One region of the Arthrobacter sp. 92 genome, then DNA from elsewhere that is predicted to be linked to it. Evidence: predicted binding sites of a transcription regulator. Region 1 holds the regulator's gene; the other holds the start of a gene.
The links. The regulator HrcA, encoded in region 1, represses chaperone genes, less so after heat shock. The targets are predictions, from matches to a motif close to TTNGCACTCGNNNNNNNCGAGTGCNAA.
Positions count from the first base shown of each region.

Region 2: the regulator HrcA is predicted to act here: its motif matches at 4,710-4,736, upstream of groES (co-chaperone GroES).

Region 1 is NZ_CP189863.1:2,377,576-2,387,273, forward strand. It holds gene lepA (translation elongation factor 4) at 1-1,286, shown strand, start outside; gene hemW (radical SAM family heme chaperone HemW) at 1,347-2,576, shown strand; gene ACP4XC_RS10935 (DUF4870 domain-containing protein) at 2,612-3,031, opposite strand; gene ACP4XC_RS10940 (DUF3097 domain-containing protein) at 3,205-4,056, opposite strand; gene hrcA (heat-inducible transcriptional repressor HrcA) at 4,280-5,293, shown strand; gene dnaJ (molecular chaperone DnaJ) at 5,390-6,517, shown strand; gene ACP4XC_RS10955 (16S rRNA (uracil(1498)-N(3))-methyltransferase) at 6,520-7,290, shown strand; gene ACP4XC_RS10960 (GerMN domain-containing protein) at 7,326-8,285, opposite strand; gene ACP4XC_RS10965 (PhoH family protein) at 8,738-9,698, shown strand, end outside.
Region 2 is NZ_CP189863.1:3,827,630-3,840,371, forward strand. It holds gene ACP4XC_RS17710 (acyltransferase family protein) at 1-1,290, opposite strand, end outside; gene ACP4XC_RS17715 (DUF389 domain-containing protein) at 1,513-2,481, shown strand; gene groL (chaperonin GroEL) at 2,573-4,183, opposite strand; gene groES (co-chaperone GroES) at 4,259-4,555, opposite strand; gene ACP4XC_RS17730 (hypothetical protein) at 4,778-5,164, opposite strand; gene ACP4XC_RS17735 (THUMP-like domain-containing protein) at 5,221-6,468, shown strand; gene ACP4XC_RS17740 (shikimate 5-dehydrogenase) at 6,559-7,395, opposite strand; gene ACP4XC_RS17745 (glycoside hydrolase family 3 protein) at 7,496-8,929, opposite strand; gene ACP4XC_RS17750 (glutamate--cysteine ligase) at 9,305-10,456, shown strand; gene tsaD (tRNA (adenosine(37)-N6)-threonylcarbamoyltransferase complex transferase subunit TsaD) at 10,487-11,584, opposite strand; gene rimI (ribosomal protein S18-alanine N-acetyltransferase) at 11,587-12,081, opposite strand; gene tsaB (tRNA (adenosine(37)-N6)-threonylcarbamoyltransferase complex dimerization subunit type 1 TsaB) at 12,126-12,742, opposite strand, start outside.

The DNA.
Region 1 (9,698 bases):
TCGTCCGTGATCTCCCCGCGCCCGTCGGCGACCCGGACGCGCCTGCCCGCGCCATGATTTTCGACTCCGTCTATGACACCTACCGCGGCGTGGTCACCTACGTGCGCGTGGTCGACGGCATGCTGCACCCCCGCGAACGCATCCAGATGATGTCCACCCGCGCCACCCACGAACTCCTTGAAATCGGTGTCAGCTCCCCGGAACCGACCCCCTCCAAGGGCCTCGGCGTCGGCGAAGTGGGCTACCTCATCACCGGCGTGAAGGACGTTCGCTTGTCCAAGGTGGGAGATACCGTCACCAACCTGGCCAAGCCTGCCTCCGAATCCCTCCCGGGCTATGCGGATGCCAAACCCATGGTCTTCTCCGGGCTGTACCCGCTGGACGGCACGGACTACCCGGTCCTTCGTGATGCGCTGGAGAAGCTCATGCTCAACGATGCCGCGCTCGTGTACCAGCCGGAAACCTCGGCCGCGCTTGGCTTCGGCTTCCGCGTGGGCTTCCTGGGGCTGCTGCACCTGGAAATTACCCGTGAACGCCTTGAACGCGAGTACAAGCTGGACCTGATCTCCACCGCACCCAACGTGGAATACGAGGTCACCCTCGAGGACAAGAGGGTTGTCCATGTGACCAACCCCAGTGAATACCCCACCGGGAAGATCGCCGAGGTCCGGGAGCCGATGGTTTCCGCCACCATCCTGGCGCCGAACGAGTTTGTCGGGGCCATCATGGAACTGTGCCAGAGCCGCCGCGGCGTGATGGGCGGCATGGACTACCTCTCCGAGGACCGCGTCGAAATCCGGTACCGGCTGCCGCTGGCCGAAATCGTCTTCGATTTCTTCGACATCCTCAAGTCCAAGACCCGCGGCTACGGCTCGCTGGACTGGAAGGCCGACGGCGACCAGGTTGCCGACCTGGTCAAGGTTGACATCATGCTCCAGGGCGAACAGGTGGACGCCTTCAGCGCCATCACCCACCGGGACAAGGCGTACGCCTACGGCGTGATGATGACGGGCAAGCTGCGCGAGCTCATACCCCGCCAGCAGTTCGAGGTGCCCATCCAGGCCGCGATCGGATCCCGGATCATAGCCCGTGAAAGCATCCGGGCCATCCGCAAGGACGTCCTGGCCAAATGCTACGGCGGTGACATCACCCGAAAGCGCAAGCTGCTGGAAAAGCAGAAGGAAGGCAAGAAGCGCATGAAGATGGTGGGCCGCGTGGAGGTCCCGCAGGAAGCGTTCATCGCAGCGCTCACCACGGACGAATCCAAGGACAAGGCCAAGAAGTAGCAGTGAAAGTAACAACCGCGGCAACGACTGTGGCGGAAATCCCTGGAGGAGGCCGCACCAGTGCCTAGCGTTCTTCCCTTGGGCGACCCCGCGCCGTCGGACGGGCACTTGCCTGCGCAGGCCGCCGACGGCGCGGCGGACCGCGGATTTGGACTGTACGTGCACATCCCGTTCTGTGCAGTGCGCTGCGGATACTGCGATTTCAACACTTACACGGCCACCGAGTTGGGCGGCGGGGCGTCCCAGGACGCGTACGCGTCCACGGCCATCGCCGAGGTGGAGTTTGCCGGCGCCGCCCTGACGGCGTCGGGCCTGCCGGAACGTCGGCTGCAGACCGTCTTTTTTGGCGGGGGCACACCCACCCTGCTTCCGGCGGCTGACCTGGCGCGCATCCTCGCGGCGGCCGTCGAGGAATGGGGCCTTGCCCCCGGGGCGGAGGTGACCACCGAAGCCAACCCGGACTCAGTCACGCCCCAGTCCCTCCAACTGCTGGCCGACGCCGGGTTCACCCGGGTCTCCTTCGGCATGCAGTCGGCGGTACCGCATGTGCTGAAAGTCCTGGACCGCACCCACACGCCCAGCCGGGTGCCGCAAGTTGTTGAGTGGGCCAGGGCCGCTGGCCTGTCGGTGAGCCTGGACCTCATTTACGGGACGCCGGGGGAGTCGCTCGAGGACTGGCGCTATTCGCTCGAAACCGCCTTGTCCTACCAGCCCGACCACATCAGCGCGTACGCCCTGATCGTGGAGGCGGGCACCAAACTGGCGGCTCAGATCCGGCGGGGAGAAGTCCCCGGGATCGACGACGATGACCACGCGGCCAAATACGAACTCGCCGATGAGCTCATCACCGCGTCAGGCCTCGCCTGGTACGAGGTCAGCAACTGGTCCCGCACCCCGGGCCAGGCCTGCCGTCACAACCTTGCCTACTGGCGGGGGGACGACTGGTGGGGCGTTGGCCCCGGCGCGCATTCCCACGTGGGCGGGGTGCGCTGGTGGAACGTCAAGCACCCCACCGCTTACGCCGGGCGGCTGGCGTCAGGCGCCTCGCCGGCCGCGGGCAGGGAGACCCTGGACGCCGAGACCCGCAATGTTGAACGGGTCATGCTTGAGGCCAGGCTCAGCTCCGGCCTGGCTGTCGAATCGCTGGGGACATCCGGGAGGCATGCCGTCGCGGGACTGATAGCGGACGGCCTGGTGGACCCCGCCGCGGCCTTCAAGGGCAACCTCGTCCTCACCCTTAAGGGCCGGCTCCTCGCGGACGCAGTGGTCCGCAGGATTCTGCCGGACTGACAGGGCTACTTGACCAGGTCTCTACGTGATCCGCCCTACTTGATCCAGCGCAGGTTGTACTCGTAGCGGTGCGGCTGGCCGCGGTTTACGTGGATCCCGGCGGCTACCGAGAAGCAGGTAACCGCGATCCAGATCAGCGTGGCCAGCACGGCAAAGATGTTCCCCACCACCGGCAGCATCACCAGGAGATTGCAGAGAACCGCCGCGATGGTGGGCGGTAGCGTGAAGTTCAATGCTTCCTTGGACTCCTGGGCCGTGAACGGTCCCCGGTCCTTGAAAATCAGGTAGATAAGCAATGAGGGCACACACCCGAGGATGCCGCCGAAGTGCGCCAGGGTGGCCCACTGCCGGTCTTCGCTGGCTGTCAGCGGCAGCGCGTTTGCCGGCACACCATGATACTGGGGCTGGCCATGCCCGGCCTGGTTGTCCCTGTGTTCACGTGCGTCTTCTGCCACGGTTTCGTCCTTCGGATTGCAGTGGTGCGTTGGTTCCCGGAAAAGGCGGGGGCTGAGCTAGGAGCAGCAACCGCCGTATCAAGAATACTGGGTGGGACCCGCATTCGAAGAGTGCGGCACCCTGCCGCGCGGGAAACACACAGGTCAGCGCCGGGTTACAGCACAGGGGCTGGCTATGGCGCGGTGAGGAAGTCGATGACCTCTTCCACCCGGCCCAGCAGCGAGGGCTCCAGGTCCGCGTAGCTCCGGACTGCACCGAGGAGCTTCTGCCATCCGAGCCCGATATCCTCCTTCGTGGAGTGGGGCCAGCCGAACGCCGTCAGGATCCCGGTTTTCCAGTCAACGCCGCGTGGGATCACCGGCCACTGCTCGATGCCAAGGACTGCTGGCCTGATCGCCTGCCAGACGTCCACATAGGGATGGCCCACAATCAGCACGTTTCCGGCCGCCCCGGAGGATCGCATGACCCCTTCGGCGATCCTCGATTCCTTGGAATCGGGCACCAAATGGTCCACCAGCACTCCCAGCCGGCGCCCCGGTCCGGGACCAAAGTCCGCTACGGCACCTGCAAGGTCATCGATTCCGTGCAGGGGCTCGACGACGATGCCCTCCGCCCGCAGGTCGTCGCCCCAGACCTTTTCCACCAGTTCGGCGTCGTGCTTTCCTTCCACCCAGATCCGGCTGGCTTTCGCCACCTGGGCGCGTTGCCCGTCCACCCGGACGGATCCTGACGCCGTCCTGGCCGGGGCGGCCGCGCTTGCCTGCGCCCGGGGTGCGGGAGGCATCAGCCGGATGGGCAGTCCCTCCAGCAGGAAACCATGGCCAAGGCGGAAACTGCGTGATTTGCCCCGCCGGTCCTCGAGAGCCACCACATGCATGCCGCCGGATTTCTCCACTCTTGTCACAGCGCCAACCCAGCCGGACTGCACCTCTTCCAGCACCATGCCGCGTTCAACCGGCACTTCGGGAAGCTCGGACTTCCGGGGAGCCGAGATGTCCTGCGGGCCCCAGTTCTGGTACGACATCCGTTACACACTGCCTTGCTCTAGGAGGTTTGAATATTGGGAGGCAGTGGCTTCGCGAATGTGCACGTCCATTCCCAGCCCGGAGTTTCGCCCGGAGCGGTACCAATGCTAACAACGCGGCGACTCATATTAGACTGGTTAGCACTTAGACATGACGAGTGCTAACGGTTGCCTGGGTGCAGTCCCAGCCCGTCGCCCGGGAAAAGCCGATCGGAGGTGGAGAATGAGCGAGCCACGCAAGCTTGAAGTATTGCGCGCCATCGTGGAGGACTACGTGCATTCCCGCGAACCCGTGGGCTCCAAGGCGCTGGTGGAACGGCACCATCTGGGTGTTTCCAGTGCCACTATCCGTAACGACATGGCGGCGCTGGAAGATGAGGGACTCATCACCGCGCCGCACACAAGTGCCGGCCGCATTCCCACGGACAAGGGCTACCGCCTGTTCGTCGACCAGATTTCCGCCGTCAAGCCACTCTCGCAGGCCGAGCGGCGCGCCATCCAGACGTTGCTGGAAGGCTCAGAGGACCTGGACGATGTCCTGGAGCGCACGGTGCGGCTGCTGTCCCAGCTGACCAACCAGGTGGCCGTGGTGCAGTACCCGCACCTTAGCCGCGCCATGGTGCGGCACATCGAATTTGTGCTGCTTGCGCCGCGCAAGGTCCTTGTGGTGCTGATTGCCGATACCGGAAAAGTTGATCAGCGGGTCATCGACACCGGCCAGGAACTCAGTGACGATGCGGTCGCGGCACTTCGCACGCGCTTCCTCAAGAGCCTGGCCGGCACGCCGCTGAGCCTCCTCCCGCAGGCGCTGCCCGCCGTCGTCGCCGGCTGCGAACCCTCACGCCGCCATGCCGCGCAGGCTCTGGCACGGGGACTGGACGCGCTGGCGAGCAGCACCCGCGAGGAGCGGATGGTGATGGCAGGGACCGCCAACCTGGCACGGTCCAATGTTGACTTTCCGCTGAGCATCGGTCCGGTCCTTGAAGCGCTCGAGGAGCAGGTGGTGATGCTCCGGCTGCTGAGCGAAATGGCTCAGGATCCCCGGGGCGTGACCGTCAGCATTGGCCGCGAGAACCCTTATGACGGTCTTGCGGAAGCCTCGGTGGTGGCCACGGGATACGGTCCCGGTTCCACTGCCAAGGTGGGGGTGCTCGGCCCCACCCGGATGGACTATCCCACCACTATGGCCGCGGTCCGGGCCGTGGCACGCTACCTTTCCAGGATCCTCGGGCCCTGACGGGTCCGGCACCAGCCAACCAGGCCTTCCCGTGTCCCGGTTTCCCGGACACGGCAGCAGCATCACAGGCAGTACAACCAGGAAGAGATACGAACTTTGAGCAGCCACTACGACGTTCTTGGAGTCTCACCCGAAGCGACGGGCGAAGAGATCAAGAAGGCCTACCGAAAGCTTGCGCGCACCCTCCACCCGGACGTTAACCCCGGTGAGGACGCCTCGGACCGCTTCAAGGCGGTCACGCACGCCTATGAAGTGCTCTCCGACCCGCAGAAGCGCCGCATTTACGACGCAACCGGCAACGAGAACGGCACGGACAATGGCTTCGGCGGTGCCGGCTACTCGGGCCAGGGCTTCGCCTTCCAGGACATCTTCGACACCTTCTTCGGCGCCGGCGGCTCCTCCGGTCCGGCTTCCCGCGTCCGCCGCGGGCAGGACGCCCTCATCAGCGTCCGCATCGACCTTCGGGACGCTGTCTTCGGCGTCAATAAGAAGCTCGAAGTGGACACGGCCGTGACGTGCCCCACCTGTGACGGCTCCTGCTGCAGGCCGGGGACCCACCCCGAGCGCTGCGACATTTGCGGCGGCAGCGGTCAGGTCCAGCGGGCCGTCCGCTCCATCCTGGGCCAGGTTATGACGGCCGCTCCGTGCGGCTCCTGCGAAGGCTTCGGAACCGTCATCAAGGACCCGTGCAACGAGTGCAACGGGCAGGGACGCATCCGCAGCCGGCGAACACTGACCGTCAAGGTTCCCGCCGGTGTGGCGACCGGAACCCGGATCCAGCTCGGCGGCCAGGGCGAAGCCGGACCTGCCGGCGGACCCTCCGGAGACCTCTATGTGGAGATCCGGGTCAACAACGATCCCACCTACCTGCGCGACGGCGACGACCTGCACGCCACGCTCAACATTCCCATGACCGCGGCGGCGCTCGGCACTGAGGTCACCTTGGAGACCTTCGACGGCACGCAGGAAATCGACGTCAAGGCGGGAACCCAGTCCGGCGAGATCATCACCCTGCGTGGCCTCGGCGTCACCCACCTGCGCGGTTACGGCCGTGGCGACCTGAAGGTCCACCTGCAGGTGGAGACCCCCAGCAAGCTCGACCCTGCCCAGGAGGACCTGCTCCGGCAGCTCGCCAAGCTGCGCGGGGAGCAATACACCGAAGGGAAACTTGCCGCCAGCGGCGGGGTCTTCGCCAAGCTGCGGGACCGGCTCGGTAACCTGTAGCAGTGAGCAACCCGGTCTTTTTCACCGCCGCCGGAACCTTGGATGACCAGGTCCCCGGTTCGCAATTCGTTCTCGACGGCGCCGAGGCGCGGCATGCCGTGACGGTGAAACGGCTCGCCGTGGGGGAGTCTGTGGACATAGCCGACGGAGCAGGAAAACGCCTTACCGGAACGGTGGCCGCCGTTGGCCCTGGCCAGCTCACGGTGCAGTGTTCGGCGCTGGAAATCGAAAGCCGCCCGGACGTCCGCCTGGTCCTGGTCCAGGCGCTTGCCAAAGGCGACCGGGACGAGCTGGCGGCCGAGACAGCCACCGAACTGGGCATCGACGCCATCATCCCCTGGCAGTCCGAACGTGCCATCGTGCGGTGGAAAGGCGAACGCGCGGCCAAAGCGCACGCAAAATGGCAGTCCGTGGTGACTGCGGCCGCAAAGCAGGCCCGCCGGGCGTGGATTCCCGAGGTCCGTGCCGCCGTCGACGGCCCCGGGCTGCAGGCGGCGGTGGCTGCCGCCGACTTGGCGGTCATTCTTCACGAGGATGCCGTGCGGCCGCTGCGCGGCGTGCTGGAGTCATGGCGGGACTCGATGCCGTCGGGAACCGGGCCCCGGGAGATCCTGCTTATCGTGGGGCCTGAGGGCGGGATCAGTCCGAGGGAAGTCACCCGGCTCTGCGGCGCGGGGGCGGTCACCGCGCTGCTTGGCCACCATGTCCTTCGATCATCCACGGCCGGCCCGGCGGCAACGGTCCTGGCCAGCGACGTGCTTGGCCGATGGTAGCGGCGCAGCCCGCCTGCTACTCCTTCGGGAATCTGTTACTTCACCGAGAAGCCGCGGCTGTCGACGTTCAGCTCCGTGTCATTTCGGCTGGGGTCAATCTGCCATACCCTGACTTCGTAGTTTCCCGGGCCCAGGTTCACCGTCAGCGAGAACAGTCCGGACTGTGAGGCATCGGAGGAGGCTGTCATGTCCCCGCTCAGGTACGGTGACTTGTCCGCGCTGCCGTCTACCCGGAGGATCTTCCAGCGGAGCTTGCCGCCGGGGACGATGCTCCGGCCGCTGACTTTGACGCTGCCATCGGCGACCTGGGTCCCCTCCTGCGGGTCAATGATCCACACGGGGGCAACCATGCCCGCGCTTCGTGACATCGGTGTCCCCAGCCGGACGCGGTTGAAGGCGAGATAGTCTGTATGCCCGTCCACGAGAATCACCACCTGGATCTGTTGGCCGGCATCCACCAGCCCGGAGCTGGCTCCCGCCGCGGTCGCGGTATAGACCAACTGCTGGATGGCGCGCTCGGCCATGGAAGTGTCAACGTTGCTGTTGAAAGCGTCGGCGGAGACATCCACCGTGATGACATTCTTGCCGGAGATGGACGTGGCCAGCTTCTTCGGGTTCTGCCATGGGGTGAAGAAGTCAGGATCGAGGGGCTTCTGGGACATCATGGCGCGCAGTGCGCGCGTCACCGGATTATCCTGCTCAGGCACGTCGCGGAACTCGCGGTACAGGAACACATTGTCGTTGCTGCGGCCAATCCAGTACACCGGCGCTTTGTTGGAGGCCTGGGTGGTTTCCAACGGCGCGCTGGTGCTGGGAACCCCCGCAGTGGCGGAACCGGACAGCATCTGCGGTGTGCCTGCCGAGTCCTCCGGGGGCTGGGGAGTGGCGACGCAGCCGGAGAGCAGGATCGCGGCAGGCAGCACCCAGAGCAGAACGGCGGAACGCACACGCTGTCCCGCTGGTCTCCTTCTGTGCCCCATCCCGCTAAATCCCATCGGCTCCGGTGTTCCCCCGCCCTCGTGTGTTCCTTCGGATGCGCGCCCCGGCGGGGCCCGCTGTGTGACTCTTGCTTTACGAGCGCGTGGCAGGTCCGGCAGAAACCGCCGGGAAGGGCCCGTTGGCACCCTCGACTGCCGGCGCAAGGCCGCTGAATCCCAGCATTACACACGGTCCCCGGCCGCCCGCGGCCTTTGGGCACGGTGAACCGAACTGCAACAGGAACGATATGAGGCCGATACAAAGTTGATACCTAATGACGGAAACGCGCAACGGAATCGTTCCAGGACGGGCATCGCGTGGCCGGGCCGGGGCCGCCGGTCGGGTCGCTGGCGTAAGATGGAAGGACTCCGCTTAACACGGAACCTGCCCGGTAGGCCGGCGGGTCAATGGATCATTCGGAGCAACTATTTCCTAACTGGAGGGGACCAGAGGCCAGCAGGCCGGCACCATGACTGAAGCAACAAACGGAAAGCCCCGGTTCAGCGCCGGAGAGCGCACCACAGGTGAATTTCCCCATAGTCTTCCCGGTGTCCGGACGGAGGTGGTCATATTCGACAACTCCGAGCAGATGGTGCAGTCCCTGGGCAGCCATGACGAAGCACTGCGCTTTATCGAAGAGCAGTTCCCCGCTGTGGATTTCCATGTCCGTGGCAACGAACTGGCCATCAGCGGCCCCGCCGCGGACGTTCCGCGGATCATGCGGCTCATCCACGAGGTGCGCGGCCTGGTCGAACGCGGCACAGTCATCACACCGGCAGTGCTGCAGCAGCTCGCCGCCCTCCTGCGCAGCCAGTCCCTGCAGAATCCTGTCGAGGTGCTGACGCACAACATCCTCTCCAGCCGCGGCAAGACCATTCGGCCCAAGACACTGAACCAGAAGAACTACGTGGACGCCATCGATGCGAACACGGTGATTTTCGGCATTGGGCCCGCCGGCACGGGAAAGACGTTCCTGGCCATGGCCAAGGCCGTCCAGGCCCTTCAGCAGAAGGAGGTCAGCCGCATCATCCTGACCAGGCCCGCCGTCGAAGCGGGAGAGCGGCTCGGTTTCCTGCCCGGAACCCTCAGCGACAAGATCGACCCCTACCTGCGGCCGCTGTACGACGCGCTTCACGACATGATGGATCCGGAGTCGATTCCACGGCTGATGGCGGCCGGCACTATCGAGGTGGCGCCCCTGGCCTACATGCGCGGCCGCACCCTCAACGACGCCTTCATCATTCTGGATGAGGCCCAGAACACCACCCCCGAGCAGATGAAGATGTTCCTGACCCGTTTGGGTTTCGGCTCCAAGATGGTGGTCACCGGCGACGTGACACAGGTGGACCTGCCGTTCGGCACCCGGTCCGGGCTGCGGATCGTCGAGGAAATCCTGCAGGGAATTGAAGATGTCAATTTCACGGTGCTTG
Region 2 (12,742 bases), 1.5 Mb from region 1:
ATCGGCGTGGTTCACAAAGCCGGGCACCAGGGCCAGGGCTCCCGGGTTGTTTCTGTCCGCCTCGGCTTCCAGGGCCTGTGTGGCCAGGTTCCGCTGCAGTTCAATGCCGCCCAGCGGTACCACCACCGCGAGCAGGCACAGGGCGATGGACAGCGCGGCGCGCCGCCGGTTTACCTCAGGCCACTTCCACTGCCGCCAGGGTTTCTCAATGTACTTGGTGGTGAAGTAGGCCAGCACCAGCGAGGCGCCGATGACGATGGCTCCGGATAGCGGTCCTGCGTGCTCCTTCCCCGTCCACGCCAGCGAGAGGACCAGGACGGGCCAGTGCCAAAGGTAGAGCGCATAGGAATTGTCGCCCAGGCCAACAAGCGGCTTGCTGCTCAGGATGCGGTCCGCTCCGAAGCGGCTGCCCGTCTGCCCGGCCGCAATCACACAGGCCGCCGCCAGCGTGGGCCACAGCGCCGTGAAGCCGGGGAACGCGGTCTCAACGTTCAGGATGATGCCGCAGCTGAGCATGGAGGCTATGCCCAGCCAGCCAAGCACCACCCGGCCGGCCTTGGGGATCCGCAAGCCCGGCAACAACAGCGCAACCAGTGTGCCCAGCGCAAACTCCCACAGCCTCGCCCCGGTATCGAAGTAGGCCTGGGCCTGGCTTGCTGCGGTGAAAATGATCGAATAGATGAGGGAGATCAGGAAGACCGCGCCGAAGACGTACATCAGAAGGGACCGGTACCGGAGCCTGTACTTCCTTGCCACGAAGGCACTGGCCGCGAAAATCACCGGCCAAAGAATAAACACCTGTCCTTGGATGGACAAGGACCAAAAGTGCTGCAGGGGGCTGGCGAGGCTGTGGTCAGTGGCGTAGTAGTCCACCGCCTGTGATTGGAGCAGCCGGTTCTCAGCGTAAAAGAGCGAAGCCCAGCTCTGGCTGATGATATCCAGCCATCGTGTCCGCGGCAGCACCACATAGCTGGCAGCCAGCGTTGCGAGGATGACGGTGGCAGCGGCAGGCAGGAGCCGCCGATACAAGTGAAGCCAGTGTTTCAGGAGTGCCATTGGGCTGCGCTGATCGTAGCGGCCCACGAACTGCAGCGTCATCAGGAAGGCTGAGATCAGCAGGAACACATCGACGCCGCCGGATACCCGGCCGAACCACACGTGGTAGGTGACCACCATCAGCACGGCGAGTGAGCGCAGTCCTTGGATTTCCGGACGGAACTTTGATTTCCGGTTCGCTGGAATTCCATCGCCTATGCGGCGTGGAGAGGCGAAGGCTCTCGCTATCGACAAAGAAAACCCCTCAAGCGGATAACCAAAGCATCCATGTTACTGATCTGTAATGTTCATAGCCAATTGCCCATGTGGCTACACATGGCTGCATTTTCCATTAAGGCAGGCGGAGCTGGGAGTTTCCAGAATCCCGGCTTGAGGGCAGCCAAAGGCTTCTCCGGCGGCCGGTGCTGGATTGGGTCGGGGGAAACTAGGCTTGGAACACCCTAAGGAGGAACCGCCGTGATTGTTCAGTTGCGCATTTGTGTACCCGCGGAATTGTCCGCCCTGGTGGTGGAAAGCTGTACGGCCCAAACCGGCGCGGCGGAAGTCGCGGTGCACCGCGGGGCGTCCGTGTTGCCGCCCGGCGATGTGGTCTGGGCTCACGTCGCCCGGGAGTCGGTTGAGGAGCTCTTGGAGAAACTCCATGCCCTGAAGGTGGAGGAGCTGGGCTCGGTGGCCATTACAACGCCGGAGCTGATGCTTTCCCAACGTGCGGACCGGGCTGAGGCCGCTGCGCCCGGCGACGGGGCCGATGCCATGGTTTGGGACGAGGTGACCCGGCAGACCGGGGAGGATTCGCGGCTCACCTGGAGCTACCTGGCCTTTCTGGTCCTGGCCACCCAGTTGGCGGCCATCGGCATCGTTACCGATTCAACGATCGCGATCGTGGGCGCCATGGCGGTGGGCCCGGAGTTCGGCCCGCTCGCCGCGCTGGCGGTCGCTTTGGCCCGACGCCAGTGGCGGCTGGGCCGCAGCGCCGCGTTGGCCCTGGGTGTCGGCTTTCCTGTTGCCATGCTCTTGGCTGCTTTTACTGCGTGGCTGTCGGTGCCGCTGGGGCTCTTCCCCGCTGACACCCTGGACAACGGCTCCGCCGTGGAGTTCATCTACCATCCCGGTCCGTACTCCCTCATCGTCGCCGTGCTGGCGGGCGCCGCGGGCATGCTGTCGGTCATCAGCCGCCGCTCGGCCGCCCTGATCGGGGTCTTCATTTCCGTGACCACTGTTCCGGCGGCCGGATTCGTTGCCGTGGCCCTGGTCTTGGGCGAATACCAGAAGGCGGCGGGCTCGGCCATGCAGCTGCTGCTGAACCTCGTCGGTATTGTGGCATCCGCCGTGGCCGTGCTGATGTTTTATCGCGTGATCACCCGGCGGCTGCCTGACGGCATGGCACGCACGTTGCGCCACCAGGCATCGCGGGTGTGGAGCTAGGCCGCTTCCGAGCGGCACTGGCCGTTGCAGGAGGGCACAGAAAAGCCGGCCCAGCTGATGCCGGGCCGGCCTTTACTGCGTTGGCTGCAAGCTAGTGCCTGTGGCCTGCGTGCTCATCCTCGTCAGCCGGCTTCTCAACAACGAGGGTCTCGGTGGTGAGAACCAGCGCTGCGATGGAAGCGGCGTTGCGAAGGGCAGCGCGCGTCACCTTGACGGGGTCGATGACACCGGCAGCGATGAGGTCTTCGTACTCGCCGGTCTTGGCGTTGAAGCCCTGGTTCACCGCAGCCTCGGCGACCTTGGCGGCAACCACGTAACCGTCGAATCCAGCGTTCTGCGCGATCCAGCGCAGCGGCTGGACGAGTGCACGGCGCACGATGCCCACAGCTGCTGCCGCATCACCGTCAAGTGCCTGGACCGCGGGGTCCTCGTCCAGCGCCTTGAGGGCGTGGATGAGGGCCGAACCGCCGCCGGCAACGATGCCTTCTTCGAGGGCAGCGCGGGTGGAGGACACGGCGTCCTCGATGCGGTGCTTCTTTTCCTTCAGCTCAACCTCGGTGGCTGCGCCGACCTTGATCACGCCGATGCCGCCGGCCAGCTTGGCCAGGCGTTCCTGAAGCTTTTCCTTGTCCCAGTCGGAGTCAGTACGGGTCAGCTCGGCGCGCAGCTGGGCAACGCGTGCCGCAACGTCCTCGGCCGAACCGGCACCGTCAACGATGGTGGTGTGGTCCTTGGTGACAGTGATGCGGCGCGCCGTGCCCAGCACCTCGAGCCCAACGGTGTCCAGGCTGAGTCCCAGTTCAGGGGAGACAACCTGTGCGCCCGTGAGGGTTGCGATGTCCTGCAGCATGGCCTTGCGGCGGTCGCCGAAGCCCGGAGCCTTGACGGCAACCACGTTCAGGGTGCCGCGGATGCGGTTGACGATCAGCGTGGACAGGGCCTCGCCCTCAACGTCCTCGGCAATGATGAACAGCGGCTTGGAGCTCTGCAGCGCCTTCTCCAGCAGCGGCAGGAATTCCTGCACGGAGGAGATCTTGCCCTGGTTGATCAGGATCAGGGCGTCCTCCAGGACTGCTTCCTGGCGTTCCGCGTCGGTGACGAAGTACGGGGAGAGGTAGCCCTTGTCGAACTGCATGCCCTCGGTGAGGACCAGTTCGGTCTGCGTGGTGGAGGACTCCTCGATGGTGATCACACCATCCTTGCCGACCTTGCCGAAAGCCTCGGCCAGGAGCTCGCCGATTTCGTCGCTCTGGGCGGAGATGGCTGCAACGTTCGCAACCTGAGTGCCCTCGACCGGACGGGCGTTCTCGAGCAGCCGGGCGGCGACTGCCTCGACGGAGACCTCGATGCCGCGCTTGATCTGGCCCGGAGCGGCGCCTGCCGCAACGTTGCGGAGGCCTTCCTTGACGAGGGCCTGTGCCAGCACGGTGGCGGTGGTGGTGCCGTCGCCTGCCACGTCGTTGGTCTTGGTGGCAACCTCCTTGGCAAGCTGCGCGCCAAGGTTCTCGTAGGGGTCGTCCAGTTCGATCTCACGGGCGATGGTGACGCCATCGTTGGTGATCGTGGGAGCGCCCCACTTCTTGTCCAGCACGACGTTGCGGCCACGCGGGCCCAGCGTCACCTTGACAGTGTTGGCGAGCTTATCGATGCCGGCTTCAAGCGACCGGCGGGCAGCGTCGTTAAACGCAAGCTGCTTTGCCATGGTTTTGTCCTTTCAAGACAGAACCCCGCGCAGCTGACCCATTCGAGAACGGATCAACGGCGCGGGGTCCAAGAGTTACTTAACTACGATCGCCAGAACGTCGCGGGCGGACAGCACGAGGTATTCGGTGCCGCCGGTCTTGACTTCAGTTCCGCCGTACTTGGAGTAGATAACGACGTCGCCAACGGCAACATCGATCGGAACGCGGTTGCCGTTGTCGTCAAAGCGGCCGGGGCCTACTGCAACAACTTCGCCTTCCTGGGGCTTCTCCTGGGCGGAGTCAGGGATGACCAGGCCGGAAGCCGTGGTCTGCTCGGCTTCGAGCGGGCGGACAACAATACGATCCTCAAGAGGCTTAATAGAGACCGACAATGACCTCTCCTTTTCGTCAGCAAGTTCATGGACAGTAGAACCGTGAAGCCATAACGTGCAGACCGTCGTCGCGGTGCCGGCTGCAGGCTGGCGGTGGTTCTTCATGTGTTAGCACCCTCCTAGGGAGAGTGCTAATGAAGACTCTAGGTTGGAGTTAGCACTCGGTCAAGGCGAGTGCCAGCATTTCGTCCCAGGTGAACAGTTGAACAGCCTCCTGAAGGGCTAACTGCCGGCCAGGTCGTCGAAGTCGACGTCGTCGCCGTCGTCAGTTTCATCCTCGCCGGCGGCGTTGCGGTTGCGGTAAAGCACCGCTGCCCCGGCTGCAGCCGCCACGAGGGAAACGACGAGGCCCACAATGCCGCCCGTGCGCACTGCGGCGTAGGAGTCCCGGATCTGGCGGGCCTCGTCGGTGTCATCGCTGATGCTCTTGCCGCCCACGGAATATACGGTCGCATTGAACGAGTCCAGGACGAAGATGATGACCAGCAGGGCCACGCACACGACGGCGATGGTGCAGCCGGCAATAAGTGCGGGCCTGGCATATCGGGCGAGGCCCTTGTGCTCGTGGTGGTCATTCCCGGCTGGCTGGGGCCCTGCGCTGTCGTCCATGTCTTCAACCCTAGCTGGCGCCCGGCCCGTGCGGCTCCTCCATTAGGCTTGATGTCATGGCTGACGCACCGCAGGAACTGATCGCCCCTCTCCTGACCAGCGAAGGCTGGGAGCTGCTGGCCTCCCTTGGCCCTTATCGGGAGGATGAGGCCTTCCGGCTTAACGCCGAGCTGCGCAAAGCCGGCCACTCCCCCGAACTCGTATCGGCCGTCCTCACCCAGTCCAGGCTTCGGACCAAGGCCGAGGCCAAGTTTGGTGAGTTCGCCCGGCAGATGATCTTCACCATGGCTGGACTCGAACAAGCCACCAGGCTGAATGTGGCTGCAAGGCACGCCCAGCGGTTTGTGACGGCCGGAATCGCCCATGTGGCGGATCTTGGCTGCGGTCTCGGGGCCGATGCGATGGCCATGGCCTCCATGGACCTCAAAGTGACGGCGGTGGAGATGGACGAGACCACGGCCGCCTGCGCCACCATGAACCTCATTCCGTTCCCCCAGGCCAGCGTTGTCCATTCCGACGCCACATCCGTCCCCCTGGACGGTGTGGAGGGTGTGTGGCTGGATCCGGCCCGCCGCACCACTTCCACCTCGGGGACCCGGCGGTTGTGGGACCCGGAGGAGTTCTCGCCTCCGCTGTCCTTCGTTGAGTCCCTGGCCGCGTCCGGACGCGCCGTGGGGGTCAAGATGGGCCCGGGCATGCCGCACGACTCGGTTCCCGCGGGCTGCGAGGCCCAGTGGGTATCGGTGGGCGGCGACGTCACTGAGGTGGCGCTCTGGTTCAATGCCGTCCGCCGCCCGGGCGTCCGCCGGGCCGCACTGCTGCTCGGTCCCCAGGGGGCGGCGGAGATCACCAGCGCGGAGGATTTCGACGCCGGCCCGGTGGCCCCCGTGGGCCCGGTGGAGGGTTACCTATACGAACCGGACGGCGCCGTCATCCGCGCCGGGCTGGTGGCCGACGTCGCCCTCCAGCTGGGCGGCCACCTGGTGGACGAACACATCGCCTACATCTGCGCGCCGGAGCTGGTGGATACGCCGTTCGCCCGGGCCTACAGGATCCTGGAAGTGATGCCGTACAACGTCAAGGCCCTCAAGGCCTGGGTCAAGGACAACGGCATCGGCGTGCTCGAGATCAAGAAGCGCGGCACCTCCGTGACCCCGGAAGAGCTTCGCAAGCAGCTTCTGCCGGCAGGAAAGAAATCGGGGAAGAACAAGAGTAAAAAATCTGCCACCCTGGTCCTCACCAGGATCGGCGAGGACCGGGTGGCCATCTCGGTCCAGCCGGTCCAGACGCTACAGCCGGTCTAGCCGGTGCAGCCGGTCCATTGGGCCGGGTAGCGGGGATCCGCGGAATGGCGGGGGCCGCGCGAATACCGCGCTCTCGCCGAATACCGGGCTTTATTGGGCGCGCATGAACTCTTCCGCGGCACGGACCTGCTCGTCGGTGGGCCGGATCCCCGTGTACAGGACGAACTGCTCCAGCGCCTGGATGGTGGCCACCTCGGCTCCGGTGATGACGGCTTTGCCGGCGGCCCTGGCCGCCTTGATCAGCGGGGTCTCCGCCGGCAGCGCGACGACGTCGAAGACCACCTTCGCGGCTTCGATGGACTCCTGGGGAAAGGACAACGAGTCCACATCCGGGCCGCCGGCCATGCCCACGGGCGTGACGTTGATCAGCATGTCGGCCTTGCCGGCATCAGGATCGGCGCTGTCCTCACGTTCCGCGCGCCACTTGAAGCCGTACAGCTCGGCGAGCGCCCGGCCGGACTCCTCGTTGCGCGCGATCACGGTCACATCCCTGAAGCCGGCGTCACGCAGCGCGGCGGCGGTCGCCTTCGCCATGCCGCCGGAACCCTTGAGCAGCACCGAGTAGTCGCTGGGGATCGCATTGCGCTGCAGTAGCTGCTCGATCGCGGTGTAATCGGTGTTGTAGGCGGTAAGCCGGCCGGCGTCGTTGACGATGGTGTTGACCGAATCGATGGCCTTCGCCGAGGGGTCCATGGCGTCGACGAGGGCAATGACGTCCTCCTTGTACGGCATGGATACCGCACAGCCCCTGATCCCCAGGCCGCGCATGCCGGCGATCGCCTGGCCCAAATCCGTCGGGGCGAAGGCCTTGTAGATCCAGTTCAGCCCCAGTTGCTCGTAGAGGTGGTTGTGGAAGCGGGTCCCGTTGTTACTCGGCCGGGCCGAGAGCGAGATGCAGAGGGTCATGTCTTTGTTCAGAATAGGCACAGTCCCATTAAACGCCCGCCCGGCGCTCCGGCTGAGACCGACATCGAACAAACCTGACTTTAAGACAGATTTTCCGCGGCATGTGGACCCGCCCGTGGCATCATCCGCAACCGGCTCCGGGAGCATAATGCCCGACGGCGGCAGGCAGCTTCCCGGGAGCCGTCCGCTTTCCGGCCAAAACGGTCAGCAGCGCGTTGAAGGCTTCCTGGCTGCGTCCGTAGAGCGCCACCTTGGCCGGAGCGGCGGAGTCGGCCAGCGGCCAGGGCGCGTCCAGTGCCACGGCGACGTCGGCGGCCGCTGGCGGGTCCTGGTAGCCGATCAGCCGCACCAGCGGGCCGTCTCCGATGCCGATGCCAACCGCCTTGGCTGCGGCTGCAAAACGTGCCCGGTCCTGTTCGGAGCCGCCGGCCACGCGCACGCTGCCCGGCACCATGGGCCCGTGGCACGGCCCGGCGAGGACGGTGAGGGCGGCGGCCGACGTCCGCTGCGAAAGGGCCGATCCGCTTCCCGGCGCCGCTGACTGCGGGGCCCCGGCCCGGGCGCGCCAGATCAGCATGGTGACCACCCTTGTGGCCGCCTCATCAAGCCGGGCGGCGGGCACGGTGCCGGCTTTGACGGCAGTGATGATCGAGGCGTGGGCCTGGGCCACATCCCCCGGCATAAGCAGGAGATCGGCTCCGGCGCCCAGCGCCAGCGGAGCGGCACTTTCACCCGGGAACTGCTTCTGGATGGCTCCCATGTTGAGCGCATCAGTCACTGCCACGCCTTTGAATCCCATGGCCCGCAGGGCTGCGTAGCTTTGTTTCGACAGCGAGGCAGGCACTCCGGGCTCCAACGCAGGCACCGCAATGTGGCCGGTCATGATCATGGGCAGCCCTGCGCCCACGGCCGCTTGGAAAGGTTTCCAGTCGCGGTTCCGGAGTTGATCCAGGGTGGCATTCTGCACCGGCATGTTCTCGTGCGAATCAACTGTCACGGAGCCGTGGCCGGGAAAGTGTTTCACGGTGGGCAGCATGCCTGCAGCGAGCATTCCCTGCGAAAACGCGACGCCCAGCCCTGCGGCCGCATCGGGATTGCCGGACATCGAGCGGGCGCCGATGGTGGGGTCCTGCGGCCCGGCGGTGACGTCCATGTCCGGCGCGAAGTCCACATTGAAGCCCAGACCCCCGAGTTCGGAGGCCAGGGCCTTCCCTGTTTCGCCAGCCAGGGCCGGATTGCCGGCCGCTCCGTAGCTCATGGGCGCGGGCCACTCTGTCAGGGGAGCCCTGAGCCTGGCCACCAGGCCGCCTTCCTGGTCAATGCCGATCAGCCCAGGCCAGGTCCGTCCGTCCGCCTGCGTGGAGCCCTTGAGCCGCGCCGCAACCGCGGCCATGGCGGCGGTGTCCACCTGGCCTTCGGCGGTCTTCGGCACGTTGTCCCCCATGATGATGCTTCCGGCCAGGTGAAGGCGCTGCACCGTGGCGGCGTGGGACTTCTCGTCCAAGCCGGTATAGAAGGGCAGGAGGACCTGCCCTGCTTTCTGCTCGAGGGTCATGGAGGCCACGGCGCGGATGGCGGCGTCGGCGTCCTGCTTCTGGGGCCCCCAGCCCAACGGCTGGGAAGCGTCCGCCTGCTCGTGGGAACCGGTGGAGGACAGATGCCCGGCCTCCCTCGGGGGTGCCGCGTCGGGCGGGGACCCCGCCGTCGTCAGGGTCCTGTCACACACGAAGGTAACGCTGATCAGACCCAGCACCGCAGCCAGTACCACCGCGGTGAGAGTCTTCTTGTGAATACTGTCACTTGTCCGCTGCAACTTGGCCACCGTCTCGATGCTACCCCTGCACTAGACTTGAACCACCGTTGCCCTGCCAGCCAGCCGTTCTGCCAGAAGCGGCTGTGGCAACGGGCAGCAGAACAGTGAAGGGACCACATGAAGATTGATTTCGCTTCATCCAGGCAATCAACTCTAGGTGTGGAATGGGAGCTCGCACTGGTCAACGCCGAGACCGGAGAGCTGGCGTCTGTGGCCAACGAGGTCCTCCGCGGGGTAGCCGCCAAGCACCCCGAGCTCAACGAGGACGACGAACACCCGCACATCAAGCAGGAACTCCTGTTGAACACAGTGGAACTGGTCACCGGCATCTGCACCACCGTGGCGGAGGCGAAGGCGGACCTGAGTAGTTCACTCGCGGCGGTCCGCGAGGTCACCGATCCTATGGGTGTCGAGGTCTTTTGCGCCGGAAGCCACCCCTTCAGCCCGCCCCAGCTCCAGCCCGTCACTGACAAAGCACGTTATGCCAAGCTGATTGACCGCACGCAGTGGTGGGGCCGCCAGATGGTCATCTACGGCGTTCACGTCCACGTGGGACTGGACAGCCGTGACAAGGTGCTGCCGGTCCTTGACGGCTTAGTGAATTATTTTCCGCACTTTCAGGCATTGTCCGCTTCCAGCCCGTTCTGGGGCGGCGAGGACACCGGTTACGCCTCCCACCGCGCGCTGATGTTCCAGCAACTGCCCACGGCCGGGCTGCCCTTCCAGTTCTCCACGTGGCAGGAATACGAGTCCTACGTCCAGGACATGTTCACTACCGGGGTGATTGACACCCTGTCCGAGATCCGCTGGGACATCCGTCCGGTACCGAACCTGGGCACCATCGAGATGCGCATCTGCGACGGCCTCGCCACCCTGGAGGAAGTGGGAGCCATCGCGGCCCTGACACAGTGCCTGGTGGATGAGTTTTCCACCACGCTGGAGAACGGTGGCACCATTCCCACCATGCCGCCGTGGCATGTGCAGGAGAACAAGTGGCGCGCGGCACGGTACGGCCTGGAGGCGATCATCATCCTCGATGCTCAGGGGAACGAAATGCTCGTCACGGATCACCTCCGCGAAACGCTGAAACGGCTTGAGCCGGTGGCGGCGAAGCTGGGCTGCACCGACGAACTGGCCGACGTCGAGAAGATCATCCAGCGCGGGGCCGGGTACCAACGGCAGCGCCGGGTGGCGGCCGAGCACGGCGGTGACCTCCGCGCCGTGGTCCTGGACCTGGTCAACCAGATGCGCAAGGGACCCGAAGCCTGATCCTGTATTACCGCGGGGCGGAGCAGCCGTTCAGGCTGAAACCGTGGTGACCGGCATGGACGAATCGGGGGCGAAGCCGATACCGCTTGGGCTGATCCCGGCCATTACCAGTTGCGCGCCGAGTGCGGCCACCATGGCGCCGTTGTCCGTGCACAGGTCCAGCGGCGGGACGTGAAGGGTGATTCCGGCAGCGCGGCAGCGTTGTTCGGTGAGCTGGCGCAGCCGGGAGTTGGCTGCCACGCCGCCGCCCAGCAACAGGCTGGTGATGCCCTTTTCCCGGCAGGCAAGCACTGCCTTGGACGTGATGACGTCCACCACGGCTTCCTGGAACGCGGCAGCGATATCGGCCACCGGTACCGTTTCCCCGCGCGCCTCGAACTGTTCCACGCAGCGGGCGACGGCGGTCTTGAGTCCGCTGAAGGACCAGTCGTACCGGTGCGGACCGGGTTCCTCCGCTGTGCCCATATATTTGGGCTGCGTGAGCCCGCGGGGGAACCTGATGGCCTTGGCGTCACCGGTGCGGGCGAGCTTGTCGATGGCAGGTCCGCCGGGATATCCGAGGCCCAGGAGCCTGGCCGTCTTGTCGTACGCTTCACCGGCGGCATCGTCGATGGTGGTGCCGAGCAGTTCGACGTCGTCCGTGATGTTCCGGATCCTAAGGACCTCCGTGTGGCCGCCGGACACCAGCAGGGCGCCGAGGTTTTCTGGCAGTGCCCCAGCGCCGGGCTGAGCCTCCCCGCCGGCTCCGGCGCCCAGCAAGCCCACTCCGACGTGGGCCACGAGATGGTTGATGGCGTAGAGGGGCTTTCCGGTGGCGACGGCGAGCGCCTTCGCGGCGCACACCCCCACCATCAAGGCGCCGGCCAGTCCGGGTCCGGAGGTGACGGCGATGGCGTCGATGTCATCCAGGGTCACCGCTGCCTCGGCCAAGGCCTCCTGAAGGGTCGGGACAAAGGCGTCCAGGTGCGCCCGGGAGGCGATTTCCGGGATGACGCCGCCAAACCGGACATGTTCTTCCATCGAGGAGGACACCGTGTTGGTGAGCAGGGCTGTTCCGCGGACAATTCCCACCCCCGTCTCATCACAGGACGACTCAATCCCCAGCACCAGCGGCTGCGTTCGGTTCATGGTTAGTCTGCCTCCGTTGACAGGATTTGTACGGATGATTCAGGCTCCGGCGCGGCCTCAGACCCGGGGTCGTCCTGCAGCTGCAGCCGCATGATGAGGGCATCCACACCGTCGCGGTAATAACGGGGGCGGACGTGGATCTGCTCGAACCCGAACCTGCGGTAGAGCTGTTGCGCCCGGGGGTTGTCGGCTCTGACCTCGAGCAGCACGTCCGCGGCATGCCGGCGCCGGCTCTCGGCGATCAGCTCGGTCAACAGCGCGGAGCCTATGCCCTGGCCTTCGAATTCGGGCACCACGGCGATGGTCTGCACGTCCGCAATGGGTTCGATGCACATCAGCCCGGCATAGCCCACGATCCTCCCGCCGGTCTCGGCCACCACGTAGTGCCGCGTCTGGCTCTGGGCAAGTTCGTCGTGGAACATCTGCCGGGGCCACGCATCCACCGGAAACAGCCGGCGTTCCAGCGTGTGCACGGCCGGGATATCGGCCGTGTCCATGTTGCGCAGGCTCACTCCTGTCCGGGCAGCACCGCCCTCGCCGCTCACAGTGCCCGCTTCCGGGGGCCGGGCACCTGGGCGTCGGATTCGCGGAGGTACAACGGCGTGGAGTCCAGCAACTGCTGCCCCGCGGCCAGCCGGGCCAGCGCGAATTGCCCGAGGTAGAGGGCGTCGGGCTGTTCGGCGCTGAAGTCCGGATCCGCGCGGAGCACGTCCTCGTAGAGTCCTGCCCCGGCGCCGTAGGCCGGGAGGTCCGGGAGGTCCGCCGCGAAGCCCACATGCGGGCCGTCGACGAGGTGGGGAAGCTGGCCGTCACTGAGCACGTACCGTGCCCAGTACACTTCCTTGCGGCGCGCGTCGGTGGCCACGATGAATTCCGGAACGGCCGCCGTGGACTCCGCGACCTCCAGGGCCATGGCATCCAGGCTCATCATGCCGTACAGGGGCTTTCCCCAGACGAAGGACAAGGTCCGGGCCGTGGCGATTCCCGAGCGCAGGCCGGTGAAAGGTCCGGGCCCCACCCCGGTCACGATTGCATCGATGTCCGTGCCCCCCACGCCGGCGTCGGCGAGCAGGTCCCGGATGCCCGGGGCCAGGACTTCGGCGTGGCTGCGGGTGTCCTCGGTGGAAAAGCTGCCCACCACACCCTCCGGCGCCAGGT